One region of the Oceanobacillus sp. M65 genome, then DNA from elsewhere that is predicted to be linked to it. Evidence: riboswitches for the same ligand, from Rfam matches in the RefSeq annotation. Region 1 holds a riboswitch; each other region holds the start of a gene.
The links. A riboswitch is a leader RNA that binds a small molecule or an ion and turns the genes downstream of it on or off. The one in region 1 is predicted to bind S-adenosylmethionine.
Positions count from the first base shown of each region.

Region 1 (8,271 bases):
CTAGTACCATTCCATTCTTCAACGATAACGCTAAGCTCCTTAATTTCTCGGAAATATTTACTAAAAGGATCGTAAAAACCTAGCAAGTATATTTGAGATTTCGGACTAATATCGTGGATTTTAGAAAAGATTTTCCTTAATCTATCTTCGTACGAGTCCCGTGCTTCATCAAAGTCTTCCATTTTTAGATTGGTGAAATTTTCTTTTACCACTTGCATAATATCATTCGCACCAATCGTAATGAGGACAATGTCTGACTGATGTATGGAGTCGACCACCTCGGGATCTTCTAACCTAGAGAGTAACTGATCTGATCGATTTCCACGTATCCCAAGGTTATCAATTGCTACAAGATCCTCTTCCTTGTTAATGGAACGGTCCAATATTCCGACATACCCACCTTGTTCATTTGTCGCCCCAACCCCCTGGGTGAGCGAATCACCGATGGCCGTTACATGTGTCTCTCTTAATGAAAAGAACTCCAAGGTGCTTTCTACGACATTAACAACGATCTCTGAAAGGGGCTTTTGTTCTGTTTCGCTAGCTGACTCTTGTTCAGTCTGCTCCTCTTCTTCTTTTTCAAGGTCCTCTTTTTCTTCTTCCGGCAGTTCGCTTTCCATAATAGTTACATCTTTAAATTGCGGTTTAGGCTGGTAAGAATAGATAACAACCATGCCGATACCGATAATAAGAACGGAGAGCAAAATAAGTATTATTACATTACGTTTTTTCATCAATATCCCACACCTAGCTGTTTGAATTTATTTAACATGTCAGGGAGTGTAAGTTCCAACAGATTAATTTGTTGGTTTCATATTATCCTATGCAAGATAGGCCTGTATTACATGTTGTCAGGCTAGTACTTCTAAAATATCACACTAGATTATCTCATGAATTCCGTCATTTAGGAAGTGGACAACTTCTTTTGTATGTTATGTAGGAATACTAGGTTAGAAGAGCAACGTGGGCCCGGAGGATCCGGGTCATGCCGATCGTTAACCCAGGACGGGTCGAACTTCGTCGGCCTTCCTTAATACGTGCGCTCTGAGCTTTTCTTTGTCTAGCTCAGAGCGTCAGAAACTAGGCGGCTTCACGCATCACCCTACGATAAAGAAGACTTGCCGACTGGTGAAAACCAGAGGCTTAGTCGCCCTTATACCCGGAGGGTGAAAGTCATCATCGATTCGTATCTCATCGAGATTCCTTTATCTCCTACGTAGGAATGCTCCATTAAAATCGCCACTTTGCGTGGCAACACGGAGCCATCTGGCATGGCCAGGCGCAGTTCGTACGTGGGCCCGGAGGATCCGGGTCATGCCGGCGTTGCCACAGGACGTGGCGTTCTTAGTCGGCCTTCCTTAATACGTGGGCTCTGAGCTTTTCTTTTAACATCAAAGAAAAATCGCCTTTTAAAAGGCGATATGTGAAAGAAAAGGGGTTATCTTTATTTTCCCCCATTTTGCAGAAAGATAAACCTGTTTTTCTGTAAGCTATTATATTAATTGTTTAGGAAGTGTTCGACCACAGGTCCCCATTTGTTGAATTCTGTTAGAAAACCATCATGGCCAAACTCTGTATCTACGTGAAAGTAACTTCCATTTGCCACTTCGCTTACGAACTGTTTCATGAAGGAGGGCTCAAAAATTAAATCCCTATCGTAGCTTATTGCAAGCAGGGGAGGCTTCATACTTCTTGCGGCAACCTCCCAACCACCTCTGTCCTTTCCAATATCATGCTCGTTCATTGCACGGAGCAACGTCAAATAACTGTTCGCATCAAACCTCTCTGTCAATTTTTTTCCCTGGTGGTCTAAATAACTACTAACGTCATATTTAAGTTGATTACCTTTTCGATCAAAACGCTGATTGAACAAGGTAGCACTTCTATAGGTGACCATGCCAATCATCCTAGCAATTTCCAATCCTTTTAATGAATGGTTCGATTCATACTGGCCATTTTTCCAGGCGGGATCCTGTTTAATGGATGTTTCAGCAATATGGTTGTAAGCAATCCCGTAGTCTGTAAACACTGGAGTAGAGGCAAGAACGATGAGTTTATCCATTTTATCTGGATAGAGGAGTCCCCATTCCATTACCTGCATACCTCCGAGTGATCCTCCCATCACGGCAGCAAGGTGGTGGATACCCATTATTGTCAATGCCTTGTGTTGAGCATGGACCATATCCCTAACCGTGATGTCAGGGAAATGACTTCGGTAGGCCGCATTGGTCTTGTTATGAATAGTGGTGGGACCTGTTGAGCCATGACAACCACCAAGTACATTAAAGGTGAGGACTTGATAGGCGTCTGTGTCAACATACATACTCTCGCCAATAAGACCACTCCACCAGCCGGGATTTTTATCATTTCCAATTGTATGCTGGTTCCCTGTTAAGGCGTGGCATACAAGAATAAAAGGAGCACCCTCTGGTCCGGAAATCTCATAACGGAGAGAAACCTCCTCAAGCAGCTCCCCAGAAGTGAGGAGGAGTGGTCCAATGGTGATGTCCCCAGTAGTAGCAACCGTTCTCTGGGAATTTGTCATAAAACGCCCTCCTTACCCTTGAAGAGTAGTGCTTTGGTTGATTCATTTATCACAAGATAACCTCCCAGGAAATTTCCATTCTCACACTCCTGCAATCACACTCTCAGGAAGCCCTCCCCTTAAGCGGATGAATTCATCATAGGGGGTATTTCCAGAGACAACTGTAATCCCGGTTGCCTCAGCATTTTCGATAAGTTGTGTATGGCCCTCTAGATAACGTACCCATAAGATACTGCTTTGCTTATTTATGAATTGTTCTAAAGTGTCAGATGGAAGGACGTTGTGATCTACATAGACAGCGTCTACTTGATAAGGTACATCTGCTAACTGAGTAAAACGATTCTTTTCTCCGTTGATTTCCTGCTGGATTGTTGGAACAAGGAATCCGAGTGCTTTAAGCTGTTCAATTGTTTTATTCACTTCTCTATTGTTTCCTTCAGTATAAACTGCGATTGCTTTTTGTCTTACTGTCCCATCACTTCGGTCGAATGGAGATCTGACGAGCCATTCTATTGCATCTTTTTCCGAAGGTTTTTGGTTCGTTGTTTTACCAACAGCCTGATTGATCGCCTCATCCAATGTGCTTAGCAGGTCAGAAGTAGCTTCTAACCCGATAGATAATCGAACTAACTCTTCCGACACCCCGGAGCTTTTCAACTCTTCTGGGTTAAGCTGCTGGTGGGTAGTCGAGGCTGGATGGATAATGAGTGACTTCGCATCCCCCACATTCGCTACATGTGACCATAATGATATGGAATCAATCAGTTTCCGGCCAGCTTCCCGGCCACCTTTTATGCCAAACGTTATGATAGAACCATATCCGTTTTTTAAATACTTTTTAGCTAGCTGGTGAGAGGGATGGTTTTGTAGACCAGGGTAGTTTACCCATTCAACAGCAGGGTGATCGGCTAGGTACGCAGCAATTTCTTGAGCATTTTTAGTGTGTTTTTCTATTCGCAAATGTAATGTCTCCAGTCCCTGTAATAACTGAAAGGCACCTTGTGGGCTTAAACAAGCTCCAATATCACGTAAAAGCTCTACGCGTAATTTTGTCGCAAAGGCGGCTGCCCCGACATCAATAAAACGTAATCCGTTATAGCTTTCCTGAGGCTCAGTAAACCCTTTAAATCTCGCATTGTTCCAATTAAAGCGGCCACCGTCAACCACAACACCACCAATTGTTGTTCCATGTCCACCGATCCATTTTGTAGCTGAATGGACAACGACATCCGCTCCCCAAGTAAGTGGCTTGGTTAAGTACGGTGCAAACGTGTTATCAATAATGAGCGGGATGCCATGCTGGTGAGCGATGGCTGATACAGCCTCTACATCAAAGATATTTAGACTAGGGTTTGTAATGATTTCTCCAAAAATAGCTTTTGTCTTGTCTGTTATAGCATTCTTGATTTCTTCAAGATCGGTCCCATCTACAAATTTTACAGTTATTCCATAGCGCGGCAACGTGTGAGTAAATAAGTTGTAGGTACCACCATACAAATTGCTGTCTGCAACAATTTCATCTCCAGATCCGGCAATGTTTAATATTGCAAAGGATATTGCGGCCATACCTGATGACGTAGCTACAGCTGCAACTCCATCTTCCAGTTGGGCAATTCGTTGTTCAAATACGTCAACCGTTGGGTTCCCTATCCGTGAATAAATGTTGCCCGCTTCTGATAAACCAAATAGGTTTTGTGCATGCTCCGTATTATTGAACACATAAGAAGTTGTTTGATAAATGGGTACAGCCCTTGCCCCGGTAGATGGATCAGGCACCTGTCCTCCGTGAAGTAACGTTGTTTCATCCTGTTGGTAAGTAAATGATGACATGTAAATTCCTCCTTTAAGATTATGGACTGCCAGTCAACAGCTTTTCGATGTAAGACTGCAGTTTGCAGTGTAACCGGTCTGGGGGAGGAGGGGGGAATATAAAAAGCCCTCTTCCTAAGAAGAGGGCGTATAATTCACGTTCCTCCTCTTATCTTCCAGATCCAAGATGATCTGTAGGATTTAGCACCATCGGAAGCAAACAAGGTTTGCTTTCAGGTTGCCGGGCTTCGCAGGGCCTATTCCCTCCACCGCTCTTGATAAGAGATTTAATTTTTAAATTATTCACATTATAAAACCGATTATACGCGATTGTCAACCGTTTATTGAAAATAATTGTATAGTAAAAAAACAAGAGGCAAGAACCTCTTGTTAAGTGACATACGGTCTATTCTCTCGCCCTTTTTCGAAAAGGGAAATAAGTTGATAGCATATAGTTGATGAGGGCTATCCAGATAAGAGAAAATGCGATTAAATGAGCAGTAGTGAAGGTTTCATTATATACAAACACACCGAGAACCAACATAATGGTCGGAGCAATGTATTGGAGAAACCCAATCATGGCTAGCGGTATTCTTCTTGCTCCACCTGCAAACAAAAGTAACGGAACTGCTGTAACGATTCCTGCGCCAATGAGTAGCAAGGTGGAGGACGTAAAGAAAGTATTAGCCTGAAAAATATTTTCCGGGATAATCAGTAAATAAAGGATAGCTATTGGTGTAATAAACATTGTTTCAATTGTTAAACTAGCAAAAGCTCCTACATTTAATCTCTTTTTAAATAATCCGTATAGCCCAAAGCTCATAGCGAGCAATAAGGATACCCAAGGGAAAACCCCGTAGCTAACTGTTAAAAATAGAACGCCTGCACCTGCAAGAATAAAGGAAACCAGCTGTCTTTTTGTCAGGGTTTCTTTTAACACGAGAATACCGAGTAATATACTAATTAATGGATTAATATAATAGCCAAGGCTTGCTTGAAGAACATGGTCGCTATTCACAGCCCAAATGAAGGTCAGCCAGTTGAGTGTAATCATAATGGATGCAAAAATCACAGCAATTAATTGCTTTTTGTTGGTCAAGATTGCTTTGCATTCCTTGAGTACGGTGGACCACTTTCCTAGCAAGGCAATGAGTACTAGCATGAAGACGAACGACCATACTATTCTGTGTGCGAGAATTTCACCAGCAGATACATGATTCACTGCCTTCCAGTAGATCGGTAGAAAACCCCAGAGTAAATATGCCCCTGCAGTTAGTAGAATGCCTGTTTGTTCCTGTTTTGCGTTCATGCCAACCCTTCTTTTCTATACAAATTTGTCCCCCGCGTGTAACTGCAAAACTTCTTTTATCAAATAAACTCCATTTTAAAAGAGTCTGATCTAAAAAGCAAAAAGCATGATTGTAGTTATAAGAAAACGCTTTCAAAAAAAGTGTTAATAGAATAAGATAGTAGTAGAATAAGAAATCATTTCAGGGGGGATCTTTGTGAAGAAAGACGATCAACATATCGAAACAGCAGTTATCCACCAGGGCTATGACGCAAAGGATATGCTGGGGAGTCTGACACCACCTATTTTCCAGACCTCCACGTTCACATTTGCTACCGCAGAACAAGGAGAAAGGCGGTTTGCAGGGGAGGAAGAGGGCTACATTTACTCACGGCTAGGGAATCCAACAGTAAAGATTCTAGAAGAGAGAATTGCTTCATTAGAGCAGGCTGAACGTGGTCTAGCTTTTGCTTCAGGAATGGCTGCTGTGTCTTCAGTGCTAATTGCTCTAACAAAAGCAAACGATCATATTCTATGTTCTTCAGGGCTTTATGGCTGTACCTACGGCCTTTTATCTATGCTACAAGAGAAGTACCAGATAAGCCATGACTTTTCAGTAATGGATACTGAAGAGAGTATCCGAGAAAAAATAAAACCAGAAACAGCATGTATTTATGTCGAAACACCAATTAATCCGACGATCCGGTTAATTAATCTTAAAATGGTTGCAGATATAGCAAAGGAGTATGATATTCCTGTTGTGGTCGACAATACATTCTCCACACCCTATTTACAGCGACCACTTGAACTTGGCTGTGACATCGTAGTTCATAGTGCTACCAAGTATATTGGTGGGCATGGTGATGTGATAGCAGGCCTAGTAGTAGGAAAGAAAGCGTTTCTTGATTCAGTTGCCATGACAACACAGAAAGATATTGGAGGCATTATTTCTCCATTTGATGCATGGCTGCTTCTTCGGGGTATGAAAACATTACCTATCCGAATGGACCGGCATTGTGATAATGCAGAAAAGATTGCAAGATTGCTCGAGAACCATCCTAAGATATCGGCTGTTTATTATCCATTTAGTGCCCAGATGAAGGAGCAGAATTTTGATGAACAGATGAGACGCGGAGGCGGGGTTCTCTCCTTTGAGATTTATGGTTCAAAAAAGGACGCCCAAACATTGCTTAACCATCTCACTTTTATAAAAATTGCAGTAAGCTTAGGGGATGCGGAGACATTAATTGAGCATCCGGCAACAATGACACATGCGGTTATCCCAGAAGACACTCGTATGGAGATGGGGATAACTGATCAGCTTATAAGGCTTTCAGCGGGATTAGAGGCATGGGAAGATATTTGGCATGATTTGGAACAGGCACTAAGTAAAATATAGTATTGCTACCCCTTACAGAGGCACTCTGTGAGGGTTTTTTCTCGGCTTCTTCGTTTTTGTTTTTAACTAGGCGATATTTGCTTGTCATTTTTTCCTGGCATAATCTTCAAGCTCTGAGGGTAAATATATAAGATGGGATAGGTGCATGGTACCCATATGACGGTATATGGAAAGATGTGCTATATTATATAAATGATCCGTTTTAGACCGTGAGCAGAGTTTTGGAGGGAGCCTTACATATGGAAATCATATCCTTATTATTAGGTCTAACTATCTTTTTTAATATTGCGCTAGGCATCTCCATTATCTTTTTGGAAAGAAAGGATGCCACTTCTACGTGGGCGTGGTTGATGGTATTATTGTTTATTCCGATTATCGGGTTCTTTCTTTACTTAATTTTTGGAAAGCCAATAAGTAAACGTAGAATTTTCACTTGGGACACGAAAAGTCGTCTCGGTGTAAAGACTGCTGTCCAATCCCAACTGCGGGCCCTGGAAAGAAATAACTTTAGCTTTAAGCATGAGGAGATCGCCGAGTATGAAGATTTAGTTTATCTACATCTACGCAATGATGATGCTATTTTTACCCAAGATAATACCGTGGATATTTTTACAGACGGTAAGGAAAAGTTTGATGCTTTAATCCAGGATATGGAGAGAGCTACCGATCATATACATCTTCTGTACTATATTTTAAGAAGTGATCAACTAGGAGATAGAATTGCAGACGTATTAATCAAGAAGGCTAATGAGGGAATTGAAGTTCGGGTGCTCTATGATGACATGGGTTCCAGAACGCTAAAACCCAGATACATAAAAAGACTTCGTCGGGCTGGCGCTCAAGTAGAAGCCTTTTTTCCGCCAAAGATACCGAAGATCAATTTTAAAATAAATTATCGGAATCACCGTAAATTAGCCATTATTGATGGGAAAGTGGGCTATACTGGGGGATTTAATATTGGGGATGAATACCTTGGTACAGTCAAAAAATTTGGATATTGGCGTGACACCCATTTAAGGATATGCGGAGATGCGGTAACAAATATGCAGACACGATTTATACTAGATTGGAATCAGGCTTCACGACATCATATTTTTTATGATGAACGATACTATAACCATAGCCATAAGGGAGATGTCGGGATTCAGATCGTCTCCAGTGGGCCAGATTCTGAGTGGGAACAAATTAAAAATGGTTACATCAAAATGATTATGTCAGCTAAAGAATATA
Region 1 covers NZ_JBQQCJ010000001.1:509,582-517,852, forward strand. Annotated here, with positions in the region: gene ACTWPF_RS02450 (SGNH/GDSL hydrolase family protein) at 1-734, opposite strand, end outside; gene metX (homoserine O-acetyltransferase MetX) at 1,499-2,545, opposite strand; gene ACTWPF_RS02460 (aminotransferase class I/II-fold pyridoxal phosphate-dependent enzyme) at 2,627-4,375, opposite strand; SAM riboswitch class I at 4,521-4,639, opposite strand; gene rarD (EamA family transporter RarD) at 4,761-5,663, opposite strand; gene megL (methionine gamma-lyase) at 5,860-7,041, shown strand; gene cls (cardiolipin synthase) at 7,281-8,271, shown strand, end outside.

Region 2 (8,271 bases), 1.1 Mb from region 1:
AACAGCCTGAATTAAAAGAAGAAAAAGTGAAGGAACTGACGCGTGCTTTTATGGATACTTTAGTTCAGGAAGCAGACGAATCATATAGAGTAACGAATATGGATACAAAGGCAGAGTTGTTTGCTGCTTTTGAATCTATTGCAGTCAAAGAAACGGTTGAACCGTATGTTTCGTTTTATTTCGAGGAAAAACCAGATGGTCTATATATCCTACCAACTGAGACACCTCCTTGGTTTATAGCAGAAAACCCATATGATATGGTACAATTAGATAATGACCTTGTTAAAGTTAAACAGGAAAATGAAACAGCATTACATGGTGCATATACAATTGAAATTGAATTTGTATACGATAAACAATGGAAAATAGGAAATGTCACTATTTCTTAAGATTATTATAGACAGTAGATGAAGGTAGTTGAAACGATGTTTACATTTAAAGATTATTACAATAATGAGGTGAAGCTATCCTTTCAAAACCACCCTTTTTCAAATGATCCAAGACATGTCTGGGTTATTTGCAAGTATCGAGATAAATGGTTGCTTACGAAACATAAAGAAAGAGGCTTGGAGTTCCCTGGTGGTAAGGTTGAAAAGGGAGAAACAGCCGAACAGGCAGCTGAACGAGAAGTAATGGAAGAAACAGGTGGATTGATTAAGCAATTACACTATATAGGACAGTATTATGTTTATGGAAAAAGGGAGCATGTTGCAAAAAATGTTTATTTTGCGATAGTAGATTCTTTGCTTCCTAGAAAAACGTATTATGAGACGGAAGGTCCTAAGCTTTTAGACGCTTTGCCTACCAATATAAGGAAAAGTAAAGCATACAGTTTTATTATGAAAGATGACGTCTTGTATCATTGTATCGACTACATAAACATTACATTATAAAATCGCCTATCTAAATAATAGGCGATTTTTTTGATTAGGTTTTACTTTTTATGAGCCATCCCTCTAATTTTTCCACGACCTTATACATAATTGCCGCAAAGATAGCAATAAGTACGAGACTTGAAAGAACAAGTGAGAAATCGAAAACCTGAAAGCCATAAATAATTAAATATCCCAAGCCTTGTTTTGCGACAAGAAATTCCCCTACAATAACACCAACCCAGGAAAGACCTACATTTACTTTCAACGTCGAGATCATAGCAGGAAGGGTGGCGGGGAATATCGCTTCTTTAAATTGCTGCCACCGTGTTGCTCCAAAGCTTTTCAATACTTTTTCATAATTGGGATCTACCTCATTGAATGCGTTATAAATAACTAATGTCGTGATGATAACTGAAATGAGTGCTCCCATCGCAATAATGGAAACATAACCTGTACCTAGTGCAACGATTAAAATCGGTCCCAAAGCAACTTTAGGCATGGCATTCATAATAACAAGGTATGGATCCATAATTTTCGAAAATCGTGTAGAAGACCATAAAACACTCGCAAATAATATACCGACAAGTGTACCTATAATAAACCCGGCAATTGTTTCAAATAAGGTTATCTGAATATGTTTTACCATGGAGCCATCCGCCATATTAGAGAAAAGCACTTGGATAACCTCTGAAGGAGAGCTGAAGAGTAGTGGATCAATCCAATAGAGTCTGCTTGCAACCTCCCAAAAACCAATAAAAGCAAGTAATAGGAGCAGCTGCCATGTGATGACAATTCTCTTTTCTCTTTTTAACTTATATTTGTGTTGTTGAAATAACTGATTATCTGTGTTTGTTTCGGGTGCCATTCTCTTCTCTCACCACCTTTCATTCTGCAGGGTTCCCTTCTTTATCTTCCAGTTCCTCCCATACTTTATCAAATAGCATTTGATATTTAGGGTGTTTGCGTACAGAAAAAGGAGCTTCCTGTCGTAGTTCAATCGGGACTTCAAATACTTTTGAAATCATACCAGGGTTGGCTTCCATTACAAAGATTCTGTCCGCCATAGCAATTGCTTCTCCAATGTCGTGTGTAACAAGGATAGCTGTTTTGTTGAACGCCTTTAAAGTAGTAGAGACAAGGTCTTCAAGCTTAAGTTTAGTTTGATAATCTAATGCAGAAAAAGGTTCATCAAGAAGTAAGATTTTTGGGTCATTAAGTAATGTTCTTACAAGTGCGACTCGTTGACGCATCCCACCTGATAATGAACCTGGGTAATCGTCTGAAATGCCAGTAAGTCCTACTTGTTTTAACAACATTTCCGCTTTCGTACGGATTGCTGGGTCATTACTTCGGTGGATCTTAGGGCCAATCATCACATTTTCAAGAATAGTCTTCCAGGGAAACAAGTAATCTTGTTGTAGCATATAACCAATAGCTTTATCAGATGGCTTTATTGGTGTGTTCTCCAGAAAAACATTCCCTGAAGTATGCTCTACAATCCCTGCTATAATGGAAAGAAGTGTTGATTTTCCGCAACCGCTAGGACCAAGTAACGCGACGAATTCCCCTTGCTTAATGGAAAGAGAGATATCCTTTAACGCTTTTGTATAACTACTTGCTGAAAAATAATGATGGGTTACATGATCTAATGTGAGAAATGACATTTGACCATCCTCCCTAATCATTGATAATTTCTTCTGCGATGGTTGTATTTACAAGGTCCTCATATGGAATATCAGCTGGAAGTTCTCCTGCTTCCTCCATAATAGCTTTCAAGTTATCCCATTCTTCTTTATCAAGTATTGGATTTGTAGCAAAGGATTGCTGCCCCTTGTATCTCTCGATAGAGGAGGCTAATAAATCAAGCTCCGTATCCTCGAAATAAGGCTGTATAACACTGGCAATTTCTTCTGCACTATTTTGTTCAACCCACTGCTGTGCTTTGTAAACAGCACGAGTGAATTTTTGCACTTCTTCTTCATTTTTATCAAGATAGCTTTGCTTGGTCATAAAGACGGTATACGGAACATTGCCGGATTCTTCTCCAAACGAGGCTACGATATGCCCATTGCCTTCTTTTTCAAATGTGCTTGCTGTCGGTTCAAATAATTGAACATACTCTGCATCTCCTGAAACGAAGGCACCAGGTATGTTAGCAAAATCAATGTTCTGCTGAAGATCTAAATCATTTTTGGGATCAATGCCATGTTTCTTCAGCACAAATTCACCAACCATTTGAGGCATGCCGCCTTTTCGTTGGCCTAAAAATGTACTACCCTCTAAATCTTCCCACTCAAAGTCAGGTTTTGGTTCTTTCGCTACAAGAAATGTGCCATCTGTCTGTGTTAACTGAGCAAAGTTAATTGCTGGGTCCTTTGAGTTTTGTGCGTAAACATATATGGATGTTTCCGAACCGACCAATGCAATGTCAGCTCCGTCGGAAAGAAGTGCCGTCATGGTTTTATCGCCACCCCATGTGGTCTGTAGTTCTACATCCAACCCTTCCTCTTCAAAATATCCCTTTTCCAACGCGACGTATTGTGGTGCATAAAACAAGGATCGAGTTACTTCAGCAAGCTTTATGGAGGAAGTGCTGCTTTGGTTGCATCCGAGCAAAATGAGTGGCAATAAAGCTACTATAAGCGTCATTTTAATTAATTTTTTCATTTTATTTGACCCCCCTTAGTTTAAGTAGATAGTTATGTCAAAACATTTTATGCATTCGCCTAAAATGTGTGATGGCCTATTACATAAGTGCATAAAAAAACGGCCTCCTTGTAGAGACCGCTGAAAAACGTATAAAAAATCTTCTTAGAAATATTGGTTACATGTAATTTTGGTATCTAGGTCCAGCTTGCTTAATCGCATTACTAGCTTCTGTGAACTTTTCAAAATTTCTGTGGAACATCATTGCAAGTTCCTCCGCTGCTTTTTGATAATCTGCAATGTTTGCCCATGTATTGGCAGGAACTAAGAGCTGCTCAGGTACACCTGGAACATGGTATGGAATCTCTAATCCGAATATTTCATCTAGAATGGTTTCTGTATTATTTAATTCGCCTTTCAATGCTGCATATACCATTGCTCTTGTGTAGGATAATTTAATACGTTCGCCACCATCTTCGTAAGAGCCACCAGTCCAACCTGTATTAATCAAAAATACAGTTGCCGAATGTTCCTCTATCTTTTTGCCAAGCATTTCTGCATAGACAGAAGGAGAGAGCGGCAAGAATGGAGAACCAAAGCAGGCCGAAAAAGTTGCTTGGGGTTTAGTCACTCCACGTTCAGTCCCAGCAAGCTTGCTCGTGTAACCACTGAGAAAGTGATACATCGCCTGTTCATTCGTTAATTTACTAATCGGCGGTAGGGTCCCAGAGGCATCTGCAGTTAAAAAGATAATGGTGTTTGGGTGACCAGCGATACTTGGGACCATCACATTCTCCATATGTTCAATAGGATAAGCAGCTCGCGTGTTTTCCGTTAGGGACGTATTGGAATAGTCTGGCTTGTCATTCTCGGAATCAAGCATGACATTTTCCAAAACAGAACCAAATCGTATGGCATTATATATTTGTGGTTCTTTTTCTTCTGATAAATTAATGCATTTAGCATAACAACCGCCCTCTATATTGAATATACCATTATTACTCCAGCCATGTTCATCATCCCCGACTAATTTTCTGTCAGGGTCAGCGGATAGGGTCGTTTTGCCTGTTCCAGATAACCCAAAAAACAAAGCGACATCTCCCTCATCCCCGACATTGGCAGAGCAATGCATGGGAAGGATATCTTGTTGTGGCAAGAGATAATTCATCACAGAAAAAATTGATTTCTTTATTTCGCCCGCATATTCTGTGCCGCCAATTAGAATGACTCGTTTTTTAAATGAAACAATAACAAATGTTTCCGAATTAGTACTGTCTGTATCAGGATCTGCAAAACATCCCGGTGCAGATAGGACTGTAAATTCTGCTTGGTGGTTGGCGAGTTCTTCCTCTGTTGGGGTTATGAAAAGCTGCCTTGCAAACAAGCTATGCCAAGCATATTCGGAAACTACTTGGATCGGCAGGCGGGAGTCTTCATCTGCCCCAGCAAATCCTTTAAATCTATATATTTCTTTCTGGTTTTTCAAGTATTCTGTTGTTTTTTTGTATAGTCTTTCAAATGCATCCTCATCAATAGATTGGTTGACTTGACCCCAATCGATTTTAGAATCACTGACTGCGTCGCGAACAATAAATTTGTCCTTAGGAGAGCGACCGGTATATTTACCAGTGGTTGATCTAATTGCACCTGTGGAGGTTAAAACTGCTTCCATTTTTGCTAAGATTATCTCGATAAGCCGTGGGACAGTTTCATTCTCCAGTATCGGAGTATGCTGCTCTAATTCAGTACAAGGGTTTTTTTCTACCATTTTCACTTCACTGCACCTACCTTTGGTAATGTGTTGTATTACGTTGCCTTAATGTGATTATTAGTATAACACATTTAATTGAATAGTCCATACTAAATATCTAATCTAATCATATGAAATTTTCGCAAACCTTGTTACGAACCAAAAATAGTTGACATGTCAGTTCTCATTCGATAAGCTAAATTTCGAGCGGATACTCTCTTATTCAGAGTAGGTGGAGGGACAGCCCCGATGAAACCCAGCAACCATCACATCGGTGAAAAGGTGCTAACCTGGTGCAAGGAAATTTCCTTGAACAATAAGAGCGAAAGGCTGGTACTCCTTTCCTCATTACTGAAGGAAGGGCTTTTTTTATTTTATAAAAACCTTTGTTATGAAATAGCAAAACTTGATGAACAGAGATCCGTAACAGAAATCAAAAGGAGGATTAAGCACTATGGCTGCTAATCGTCGTTTATTTACTTCAGAATCGGTAACAGAAGGGCATCCTGATAAAATATCTGATCAGATTTCAGATGCAATTCTAGATGAAATTTTAAAGAAGGACCCATATGCGCGTGTTGCTTGTGAAACAACCGTTACAACAGGTTTGGTGCTCGTAGCGGGAGAGATTTCTACAAGTACGTATGTAGACATTCCGGCTATTGTAAGAAAAACGATTAAAGAAATTGGGTATACGCGTGCAAAGTATGGCTTTGATGCGGATACATGTGCCGTATTGACAGCAATTGATGAACAATCTGCTGATATTGCCGGAGGTGTAGACGAGGCACTAGAGTCTCGCCAAGGAAAAATGAGTGATGAAGAGATTGCTTCTATTGGAGCAGGGGACCAAGGACTTATGTTTGGTTTTGCTTGCGACGAGACGGAGGAACTCATGCCATTACCTATTTCACTTGCACACAAATTGGCGAAGCGTTTGGCTGATGTAAGAAAAGAAAAGGTATTAGATTACTTGCGTCCAGATGGGAAAACACAGGTAACTGTTGAATATGATGAACAGGACCAACCAGTAAAGGTAGATACGATTGTTATTTCTACACAGCATCATCAAGATATCACAACAGAGCAAATCGAAAAGGATTTAATTGAACATGTTATTCGTCCAGTCGTACCAGAGAATCTTTTGGATGAAACAACGAAGTATTTTATTAATCCAACAGGCCGCTTTGTGATTGGTGGACCACAAGGAGATGCTGGGTTAACTGGCAGAAAAATTATTGTGGACACATACGGTGGATATGCTCGACATGGTGGGGGAGCCTTTAGTGGGAAGGATTCAACGAAAGTGGATCGATCCGCTGCTTATGCTGCACGTTATGTTGCGAAAAACATAGTAGCTGCAGAACTTGCCAAGACTTGTGAGGTACAACTAGCCTATGCTATTGGTGTAGCTGAACCTGTTTCAATTGCAGTAAACACTTTCGGAACAGGAAAAGTGTCTGAAGAAGCGTTAGTGCATGCAATACGCAAACTATTTGATTTACGTCCAGCTGGCATTATCCGTATGCTTGATTTGCAGAAACCTATCTTTAAGAACACGGCAGCATATGGTCATTTCGGAAGAACAGACATCCTCTTCCCTTGGGAAAAGACAGATAAAGTTGTAGAATTAAAAGCGTTGATGGAGAAGAAGTAGAAAAAGATCAATTATAGAAGCCGAATGGACATTCGAAATGATGAGGTACCTTTTAGGGAACCATCTGTTTTTTCGAAATCCGTTCGGCTTTTGGGTTTTCACGGTACTTGATAATAAATCTAGAGTGGAAGATGAAGGCTTTATGTATACCTCCATTAGATTGCTTTCTCTAAAGGGTGGTATGTGCTTTGTAATATTGTCCTTTTTCCACATATGATTTTCGAATTCGATCCATTTCTGCAAGGTCCTCTTCCGTTAAGTTCCTTACTACTTTGGCTGGTCTCCCAAGAGCTAGCGTATTGGGGGGGATTTTCTTACCTGGAGGGACAAGGCTTCCAGCACCGATAAATGCCCCTGTACCAATTTCTGCACCATCAAGAATGATGGATCCCATTCCAATTAATGCTTTTTCTCTAATGATTGCAGAGTGTAGGGTGACCTGATGCCCCACTGTTACATCATCTTCAATAACTAAAGGCATTCCAGGACTTTGGTGAAGCATAGATAAATCCTGAATGTTTACGCGTTCCCCGATTCGAGTGGGTGCCACATCCCCACGAATGATCGTCTTAAACCAAACACTGCTTGATTGATCTATCTCCACATCTCCGATAATAGTAGCGTCTTTTGCAATAAATGCTGTTTCATGAATTACGGGCTGCTTATCCTGATATTGATGAATCATTTGAATCCTCCTCCATAATATGGTGATATAATTAGTATAGCAAAAAATACACGCTTAAACTGACTGAAGGAAGGCAAACAAATGCGAAACAATGTTCCAACATCATCCATCACATTGCTGAAGTCGTTACAATCGAAAATTTTCCCTGAAGTGGAAAAGGAGCTAAACTACTGGAAAGCAAAAGCAACAGCAATTCCGAATCAAGAATTACGTGATCAAGCACTTGCAAGTATTGGTTCTAAAAAATTCCATTGTCAAGGTGGGGCTGTGTACGCGCTACTTGCAGGAGAGAGAAGTGGCGAAGCAATCAAATTTATTGTAGCCTACCAAACAATTAGTGATTATTTAGACAACCTTTGTGATCGGAGTACATCTCTTGATCCAGCTGACTTCCGATTGCTTCATGAATCCTTGTTTTGTGCCTTGGATCCCGATCAGCAAACACAAAATTATTATGCTTTACGAGAAGATCAGAATGATAATGGTTATTTACATGATTTAGTCCGCACGTGTCAAGTTCAGCTAGCCCTGGTTGAACGGCACGTAGCACAACACTTTTTAAATCGTCTTGTCTCACTATATACAGATTTGCAAGTTCATAAGCATGTAGACATTAGAGAAAGAGTGCCGCGACTCGAAAACTGGTTCAAAGAAGAAA
Region 2 covers NZ_JBQQCJ010000001.1:1,577,819-1,586,089, forward strand. Annotated here, with positions in the region: gene ACTWPF_RS07465 (hypothetical protein) at 1-389, shown strand, start outside; gene ytkD (RNA deprotection pyrophosphohydrolase) at 426-893, shown strand; gene ACTWPF_RS07475 (ABC transporter permease) at 928-1,740, opposite strand; gene ACTWPF_RS07480 (ABC transporter ATP-binding protein) at 1,760-2,539, opposite strand; gene ACTWPF_RS07485 (ABC transporter substrate-binding protein) at 2,553-3,542, opposite strand; gene pckA (phosphoenolpyruvate carboxykinase (ATP)) at 3,700-5,289, opposite strand; SAM riboswitch class I at 5,488-5,594, shown strand; gene metK (methionine adenosyltransferase) at 5,726-6,928, shown strand; gene ACTWPF_RS07500 (gamma carbonic anhydrase) at 7,098-7,613, opposite strand; gene ACTWPF_RS07505 (tetraprenyl-beta-curcumene synthase family protein) at 7,695-8,271, shown strand, end outside.
Region 2: linked by a shared signal. The riboswitch ahead of metK (methionine adenosyltransferase) and the one ahead of ACTWPF_RS02460 (aminotransferase class I/II-fold pyridoxal phosphate-dependent enzyme) in region 1 are both predicted to bind S-adenosylmethionine.

Region 3 (8,271 bases), on a different contig from region 1:
CTATACTTAATTAGAGAACAAAGCTTGAAAATAGTTATACGTACGAAGTTGTTCTTCATTGGATACACGCGGAATGAAGGGGCCTCCTATTCGATGAATAAATTGTTCATAAAGCTCCATCATTTTCAATTGCTGTAAGGCCATTTCTACGTGAACATTTCGCACGTTTTGGTTTTGCATCATTAAGGCAGAAGTGAAATTCGTATTGGCCATGTCTTTAGCTGACGTATGTGCCTCCCTGGCAATCCAGTGGTCAGCCTGACTAATTCCGAAATGCCCAATGGAATTTTGTTCGAGCAAGGTCATATTGATTGGAGCAAGTTCTACATAAGAAGTATGATTAGGATCAATTAATTTAAGCATAACGCGCACGTGATCAGACATCACATTGTATTGTAGGGCAAGAATTCTTTTAAGATCATGGCTTGTGGTTATTTCCTGATACGTTCGTAATTTTTGTAGCATTCCCTCATGTGCCATTAAATGATCTGACATGAGTCCAACGTCTACAGCTGGTAAATGTTCCATATGCTCACCTCATAGAATAGGTTAGTTCCCTATAAATTATGGTGGGAGAGTAAAGTTTGTTCATCCATTGTTTAGAAAGATTACAAACTTGGGTAGAAACTATACTATGGGGTGAAAATGATGTTAACTACTATATCTTGGGTCGCATTATCCATTGGAATAATAAGTTCCGCCATTATTATAGTGGATGTTATCAGGCATCCTCAGCACATGAAAGTAATGAACTTGGTGTGGCCGATAAACGGATGGTTTTTTGGACCATTCGCAATTTGGGCTTACTTTAAGTGGGGACGTCTAAATGCAAAAGACTCAGAGCGTGAAGATCGACGGAAAACGCCTGCAAAGGTCTTTGTGTCAACAAGTCATTGTGCTGGGGGATGCACAGTAGGGGATGCAGCAGGTGTGCCGTTTGTGGCACTAACTGGTTTCACGATAGTAGGTTCCACTTTGTTTGCACATTATTTGGTTGAATTTATCCTAGCATATTTAGTCGGAATTATATTCCAATATTATGCGATCTATCCAATGAACAAAGATCTTGGTAAAAAAGGTGCGCTTAAGTCAGCGATAAAAGCAGATTCCGCTGCACTTATTGCATTCGAAATCGGCATGTTTGGCTGGATGGCAATCGTTCATTTTGTTCTTTTTGCGGTCCCACCAAAACCTGATACTGCTGTATATTGGTTTATGATGCAAATTGCCATGATACTCGGTTTTCTTACAAGCTATCCAGCCAACTGGATACTTGTTAAAAAAGGAATTAAAGAAGTAATGTAGATTAAAATGTCCCAATTATTGGGGCATTTTTCCTTTCTAGGCAGGATTTTATGGTGAAAACAAGAAATATATAGATGAGGAGGGTATCCCATGGAAATTATCTTTATGTTTGTAGCGGGATTCATTGTCTTTCTTATCGCTATTATCGCTATTTTTAGAAGTGCGGTATTCAGAATGAAAGAACCAGCAAAGCAAAATGAGGAGAGAATTAGTAGACTGGAGAAACGTTTAGAGAAACTAGAAAATAAATGATCGTTTAGGAAGCATGGCAACATACATAGGAGAATAGAATGCGGATGATTGAATTAAAAGATGTAGACGTTAAAATAGGTGATCAGGTTATTTTAAATAATGTTTCCATAAGTTTAAAGGAAAAGGAATGTGTTGCTGTTATTGGAGAGAACGGGACAGGAAAAAGCCTGCTCTTAAAGCTTTTAGCAGGCGTTGTTTCTCCAACTAAGGGCCAGGTGAGAAGGGATATTAAAAAATATGGTTATGCCCCGGAAATCCCCCCAAAATCACTCCATTTCACTGCCAAGGAATACTTAACACATATGGGGAGAATAGAGGGAATGAATAGGGAAGAGCTTGAAAATCGCGTCACACTTCTTTTTAAGCAATTTAATTTCAATTTCCATCAAGATTACATTTATAAACTTTCTAAAGGCAACAAACAAAAAATAAATCTTATGCAAAGTTTGCTTAGGGAGCCGTCTATCCTTTTACTCGATGAGCCACTTTCTGGACTGGATCCTCATTCGCAGGAAAATTTATTACAGTATCTGAAACAATTGAAGGAAAAAAAGACTACAATTATTTTCACTTGCCATGAGGGCTTATTAAAAGAAAATTTGGCGGATCGTATTCTTCTTATCGAAAATAAAGAGGTGAAAGAAGGGGAGATGAAAACAGAAAAATCGTATCGTACGGTTCAGTTTTCGGGAAACCTTGATGAAATTTCTCCTCTAATTAATAAGACAGTAGATATGCAAACTCTACGTAGACTCCAAGATGGAGGCTATGAGGTAAATGTAGAAGCTAACAACAGTGATAAACTACTTTTAACAATTATTAACCAGGGTGGAAAGATTAAATTTCTATCAAAGAAAAGCCGGATATAGGTGGACAAACAGAAAGCCAGGTGAGATTTTGAAAGCACTCGTTTCCTATATGTTAAAAGACTATTTAAGGTCCTACTTATATGTACCGCCCGTCAGTTTATTTTGCTTGTGGACATTTGTAGCATATACATATGTTCCCAATCCCATTTTCAGTAGCTATGCTGTTTCATGCGCAGTTCTATATTTTGTCGCCGCCTGGTTAACGATAACCTTGGTGAATAGAGAGGATGCAACCCAGTTTCATATAACAGCTGTACATGCTAGAAGTTTTAATACTGTGTTTCTTAGCAAGGTAATTGGTGTTCTTATTATGATAAGCTTTCTTATCATGTTGGCTGTTCTATATCCAATTTTGATTGGTGCTTTCCATCGTTCTGTTACATTGTGGGACGTTTTGATAGCAATTACTGCACATTTCCTTATTTCTTTCTTGGGCGTCGCCGTTTCGCTATATTTCACAAAAATATGGAGCAGAAGGAAACTTAGTACTTGGCTATTACTTGTGTTGATTTTAGTAATTTCACTTGTTAAGGGTGGCGTGGTAGACAGTCTTCCAAGTGGATTTTCTTTTGTTACATGGGTTTTTCCTCCTTCCTTTGCAATAATAGACGTGCTTTCCCAGGATACCGTAACAGCGAATGGTCAGCTGTTTTCCACTTTTATCTACATACTTGGTTATGCATCTTTGTTAACTGTAATTTTTTTGGTTTTAGTACGAAAAAAGAACGCCTTTCTAACATGAAAGGCGTTCTTCTCTTAATATCTGTAGATATCCGGGCGACGATCAGAAAAAATCGGAATACGCTGTCGAACATCATCTACCTGCTCTACATCCAATTCACTGTATAGGATGGTTTCTTCATCGTCAGCTTCTTCCAGGATTTCTCCCCAAGGCCCAATAATCATTGATTGACCACCAAATTGATTGTTAGGATCAGCACCAACTCGGTTGCAGGCTACAACATAGCATTGATTCTCAATAGCTCTACTGATAAGCAGGGCTTTCCAATGGTCTATTCGTTTTGCAGGCCACTCCGCAACCACATATAACACCTTCGTATTATCAAGCATATGTGTTCGGATCCATTCTGGAAAACGAATATCATAGCAAATAACACCAGCAGATTTTATTCCGGCCAATTCGAAAATACCGTTCTCACTACCTTCAACCAAATGCTTTTCCTCATCCATCAATCTAAATAGATGAGCTTTTGCATATTCCTTTACAAGTTCACCATTTGAATTGATAACGAACATGGAATTGGTTACGCCTCGTTCTGTGCGCTTGGCAACAGACCCTGCTACAAGATGCACGTCATATTTCTGGGCAAGTCTAGAAAGGAAAGAGAGGGAACGTTCTCCGTTAGAGTCGGCAATCTCTTCTAAACGGGTAAGATCATAGCCAGTTGTCCAAAGCTCGGGTAAAACGACCACATCTACTTTCTTTTCTTTTAAACTTGCAAACTTTCTTTCTACCTTTTCTTCATTTGCTACCGGGTCTCCAAACGTAATGTCTATCTGCAACAAGGCAACAGACAGTATCATAAAATCAACTCCTTCATAAAAGCAAGGGTAAGCTAACAGCCTGATCCTAATTTAAGTGCTCGTTGTTATTGGTGCTTATTATCCCATCGCCTTATTTTCCTGTCAATTAACCTGATCCTTTGGTAAGTACAGCTTTACAAACGATGCAGAATTGGCTAACATAGATAATTAGAATTTTAGAATTATTAGAGGTGAGAAAACCGTGCAAAGCTTTCCAGTATCAGATACGTTGAAACGCCTGCCAGAGCAGTTTTTTGCCAAATTGGTAAAAAAAGTACAAGCATTAAGCAGTGAGGGGCATGATGTGATTAATCTTGGCCAGGGGAATCCTGATTTGCCAACGCCAAACCATATAGTAGAAGAATTAAAGACAGCAGCGGATAACCCTGTCTATCATAAATATTCCCCGTTTACAGGCCATGCTTTTCTTAAAGAAGCGGTGGCAACCTTTTACAAGCGGGAATACGATGTCGATATTGATCCAGAATCAGAGGTAGCGATTCTATTTGGTGCAAAAACAGGACTGGTTGAAATTAGCCAATGCTTGTTAAATGCAGGAGATACAGCATTACTACCTGACCCTGGCTATCCAGATTACATGTCCGGAATTGCCATGGCCAATGCAAATTCAGTTTTTATGCCATTGTTAGAAAAAAATAATTTTTTACCAAATTATCAACAACTAAATCAAGCTGACCTTGAAGCAGCAAAGTTACTATTTTTAAACTATCCAAACAATCCGACTGCCGGTGTTGCAAACAAGGAATTTTTTGATGAAACAATTGAAGTGGCAAAACAGAATGAAATCTGTGTAGTACATGACTTTGCATATGGGGCTATTGGCTTTGATGGAAAGAAACCGCAAAGTTTTATGCAATCTGCTGGAGCAAAGGATATTGGGGTAGAAATGTATACCTTGTCTAAAACGTATAATATGGCTGGTTGGCGTGTTGGTTTTGCTGTTGGAAACACTTCCGTGATAAAAAGCCTCAACCTGATTCAAGATCACTTATACGTTAGCTTGTTTGGCGCTGTGCAACAAGCAGCAGAGAAGGCTTTACTTGGTGATCAAACGGCTGTAGATGAATTGGTAGCTACCTATGAGAGTAGACGAAATGTGTTTGTAGAAAAATTGCAGGAAATTGGGTGGAACGTTCAAGCGCCCCGCGGTACATTCTTTGCATGGCTTCCTGTCCCAGAAGGATATACATCAGAGGAATTTGCTGACCTCCTTTTGGAAAAAGCACACGTTGTTGTAGCACCAGGTAATGGCTTTGGTGAAGCGGGAGAGGGATTTGTACGAGCTGGTTTGCTAGCTGATGAAGAGCGACTTGCCGAAGCTGCAGCTCGAATTGGAAAGCTAGGAATATTTTAAACTAGCTATTGACAAAGTGGAGTTCGAAGACTATGATAATCATTATGCTAACAATATGAATATTTCTTATCTAGAGTGACGGAGGGAAAGGCCCGTAGATGTCACAGCAACCTTCCATTTGGAGTGGTGCTACTTCCTTCAGAATGATTCATTCTGAAAGATAAGTGTGAGATACTTGTAATCGACACCCTCTTTCATGATGAAAGGGGGTTTTTTGATGGATTGGATTTACTGGCGGAATTGGAGTGAACGTTATGATTAAGGTAGAAAAAGTAAGCAAGATCTATGAAACAAAGTCCGGCCAAGTCGTTGGTGTGGATAATGTTTCACTGGAAGTACCTAAGGGAGAAATATACGGCATTGTAGGATATAGTGGTGCAGGAAAAAGTAGCCTAATTCGCTGTATGAATATACTAGAACGGCCAACTTCAGGAAAAATAATGGTGGACGGTGTAAATTTATTAGAGCTTTCCCCAAAGAAGTTACGAGAAGCACGACAGTCGATCGGCATGATCTTTCAAGGCTTCTATCTAGCCTCAGCTAAAACCGTATTCGATAATATTGCGTTTGCCTTAAAAGCGGCTGGAGTAGCTCCATCACAAAGGAAGAAGCGGGTAGAGGAGCTTCTTGAACTAGTTGGCTTAACAGATAAAATAAATCATTACCCTGCACAACTAAGTGGTGGACAGAAACAGCGTGTTAGTATTGCGCGAGCGCTTGCGAACAATCCTAATGTCCTACTATGCGATGAAGCAACCTCAGCATTGGATCCGAGCACAACAAAATCCATTTTGCAGTTATTAAAGAAAATTAACCAAGAGCTTGGAATCACCATTGTCTTAATAACCCATGAAATGGAAGTGGTGAAGGAGATTTGTGATACATGTGCTGTTATGCAGGATGGAAGAATTATTGAGCAAGGACCATCTTATAACATCTTTGCAAATCCACAGGAGGAACTGACAAAGCAGTTCATTGATACCATTTTGAACTTTGATTTACCAGCAAAGTTGCTTGAAGCCTGCAAAGGTACCATTCTCCAATTGCAGTTTCGCGGTAACTTAGCGAGTGACGCCGTAGTGTCAGATATGCTGCAAAAGTTTCAGGTCAGTGGCAATATCCTTCACGGCAAGGTGGAGTACATAAAAGAGACGCCTTTAGGCATTTTTATTATGGAATTGCTAGGAGAAACGGAAGAGGTAGCTTCTGCTAAGCAATATTTAGAAGAGCGGTTAAAGCAAGTGGAGGTGATCCAGCATGCTCGATAGAATAATAGAGATCCTTCCTGAGTTGAACACGGCTTTCTTTGAAACATTGCTAATGGTGGGTATAGGCTTACTCGTCGCCTTGATTCTTGGACTCCCTATCGGTATTTTGCTTTATGTAACAGACAAAGGACTATTCTGGGAAAGCCGGATCGCAAAAAGAATAATTGGTATCATTGTGAATTTAGTTCGTTCTGTACCATTTATTATTTTGCTTGTCTTTCTATTCCCTGTTACAGACCTCATCGTCGGACGTATTACTGGTCCACTTGCAGCTTCTGTTTCTCTATCCGTTGCGGCCATTCCTTTTTACGCCCGGATTGTAGAATCTGCTGCAAGAGAAATTGATAAAGGGGTAATCGAAGCTGCTATTGCCGTAGGGGCATCTCCATGGTTAATTATCAAGGATATTATTCTCCCTGAAACAAAGCCTGGACTTATCAGTGGGTTGACGATCACCGCAATTAGTTTGATAGGATATTCTGCCATGGCTGGAACCATTGGTGGTGGCGGGATTGGTGATTTAGCCATTCGCTATGGCTATTACCGGTATGACGACACGGTAATGATTACAACAGTTATTGTATTAATTGTGTTGGTACAGCTTATTCAATATCTTGGTGATTTTATTGCCAAGACTGTAAATAAAAAATAAAAACAAGTTGGAGGAACAACTATGAAAAAGACACTTATATCAATTACGGCATTATTATGTATTCTTTTACTTGCAGCGTGTGGGAACGATGACTCTGGAGCAGGGGATAATGAGGGTGAATCAAAGTCCATTAAATTTGGGGCTACTGTAGGGCCGTACAGTGATATGGTAACAAAAGCTCTTGCGCCATTATTAGAAGAAAAGGGCTATGAAGTAGAGAACCAAGAGTTTACTGATTATGTACAGCCAAACAATGCTTTATCAAGAGGAGACATTGATGCGAACTTGTTTCAGCATACGATCTATTTAGAAGCCTTTGCAGAAGAAAACGAAATGGATCTATCCTCTGTGATTGCTGTTCCTACAGCACCAATGGGTTTATATTCAAATACTTTTACAACTACGGATGAAATTGCTGAGGGAAGTACTATTGCTATTGCAAATGATCCTACTAATCTTTCTAGAACATTATTAATGTTGCAAGATCAGGGGTTAATCACTATAAGCGAAGAAGTAGACCCATTAAAGGCTTCTATTAAGGACATTGTGGATAATCCAAAGAATCTTGAATTCGTTGAAGTGGAAGCAGGACAGCTGCCACGTTTAGTGGATAGTGAGGATGCTGCTGCAGTTCCAGGAAACTTTGCCCTTGCTGCCGACATGGATCTGCTGGATGCGCTGGCTCTGGAAGAAATGCCAGATAATTACCGGAATGTTGTTGCAGTTAATACAGATGATCTTGATGCGCAGTTTGCCAAAGATATTAAAGAAGTTATCGAATCAGATGAATTTGAACAAATTATTGATGAGGAATTTCAAGGCTTTGGGAAACCGGGCTGGATGACTGAAGAATAATCACTTTTAAGCCCTATTGTGCTGAAGCATGATAGGGCTTTTATTACATAATTAACTTTCAGGGGATTTGCAATGGTAACAAGTATAAGGAAGTGCTAGGAGAAAAAGTCTGTTATGTGCTATCCTCATATTATAATTTTGGGAAAGAAA
Region 3 covers NZ_JBQQCJ010000003.1:36,006-44,276, reverse strand. Annotated here, with positions in the region: gene ACTWPF_RS12315 (hypothetical protein) at 7-528, opposite strand; gene ACTWPF_RS12310 (DUF4396 domain-containing protein) at 649-1,305, shown strand; gene ACTWPF_RS12305 (hypothetical protein) at 1,396-1,557, shown strand; gene ACTWPF_RS12300 (ATP-binding cassette domain-containing protein) at 1,602-2,426, shown strand; gene ACTWPF_RS12295 (hypothetical protein) at 2,455-3,168, shown strand; gene ACTWPF_RS12290 (carbon-nitrogen family hydrolase) at 3,183-3,971, opposite strand; gene ACTWPF_RS12285 (pyridoxal phosphate-dependent aminotransferase) at 4,174-5,346, shown strand; SAM riboswitch class I at 5,410-5,513, shown strand; gene ACTWPF_RS12280 (methionine ABC transporter ATP-binding protein) at 5,601-6,614, shown strand; gene ACTWPF_RS12275 (methionine ABC transporter permease) at 6,604-7,266, shown strand; gene ACTWPF_RS12270 (MetQ/NlpA family ABC transporter substrate-binding protein) at 7,288-8,121, shown strand.
Region 3: linked by a shared signal. The riboswitch ahead of ACTWPF_RS12280 (methionine ABC transporter ATP-binding protein) and the one ahead of ACTWPF_RS02460 (aminotransferase class I/II-fold pyridoxal phosphate-dependent enzyme) in region 1 are both predicted to bind S-adenosylmethionine.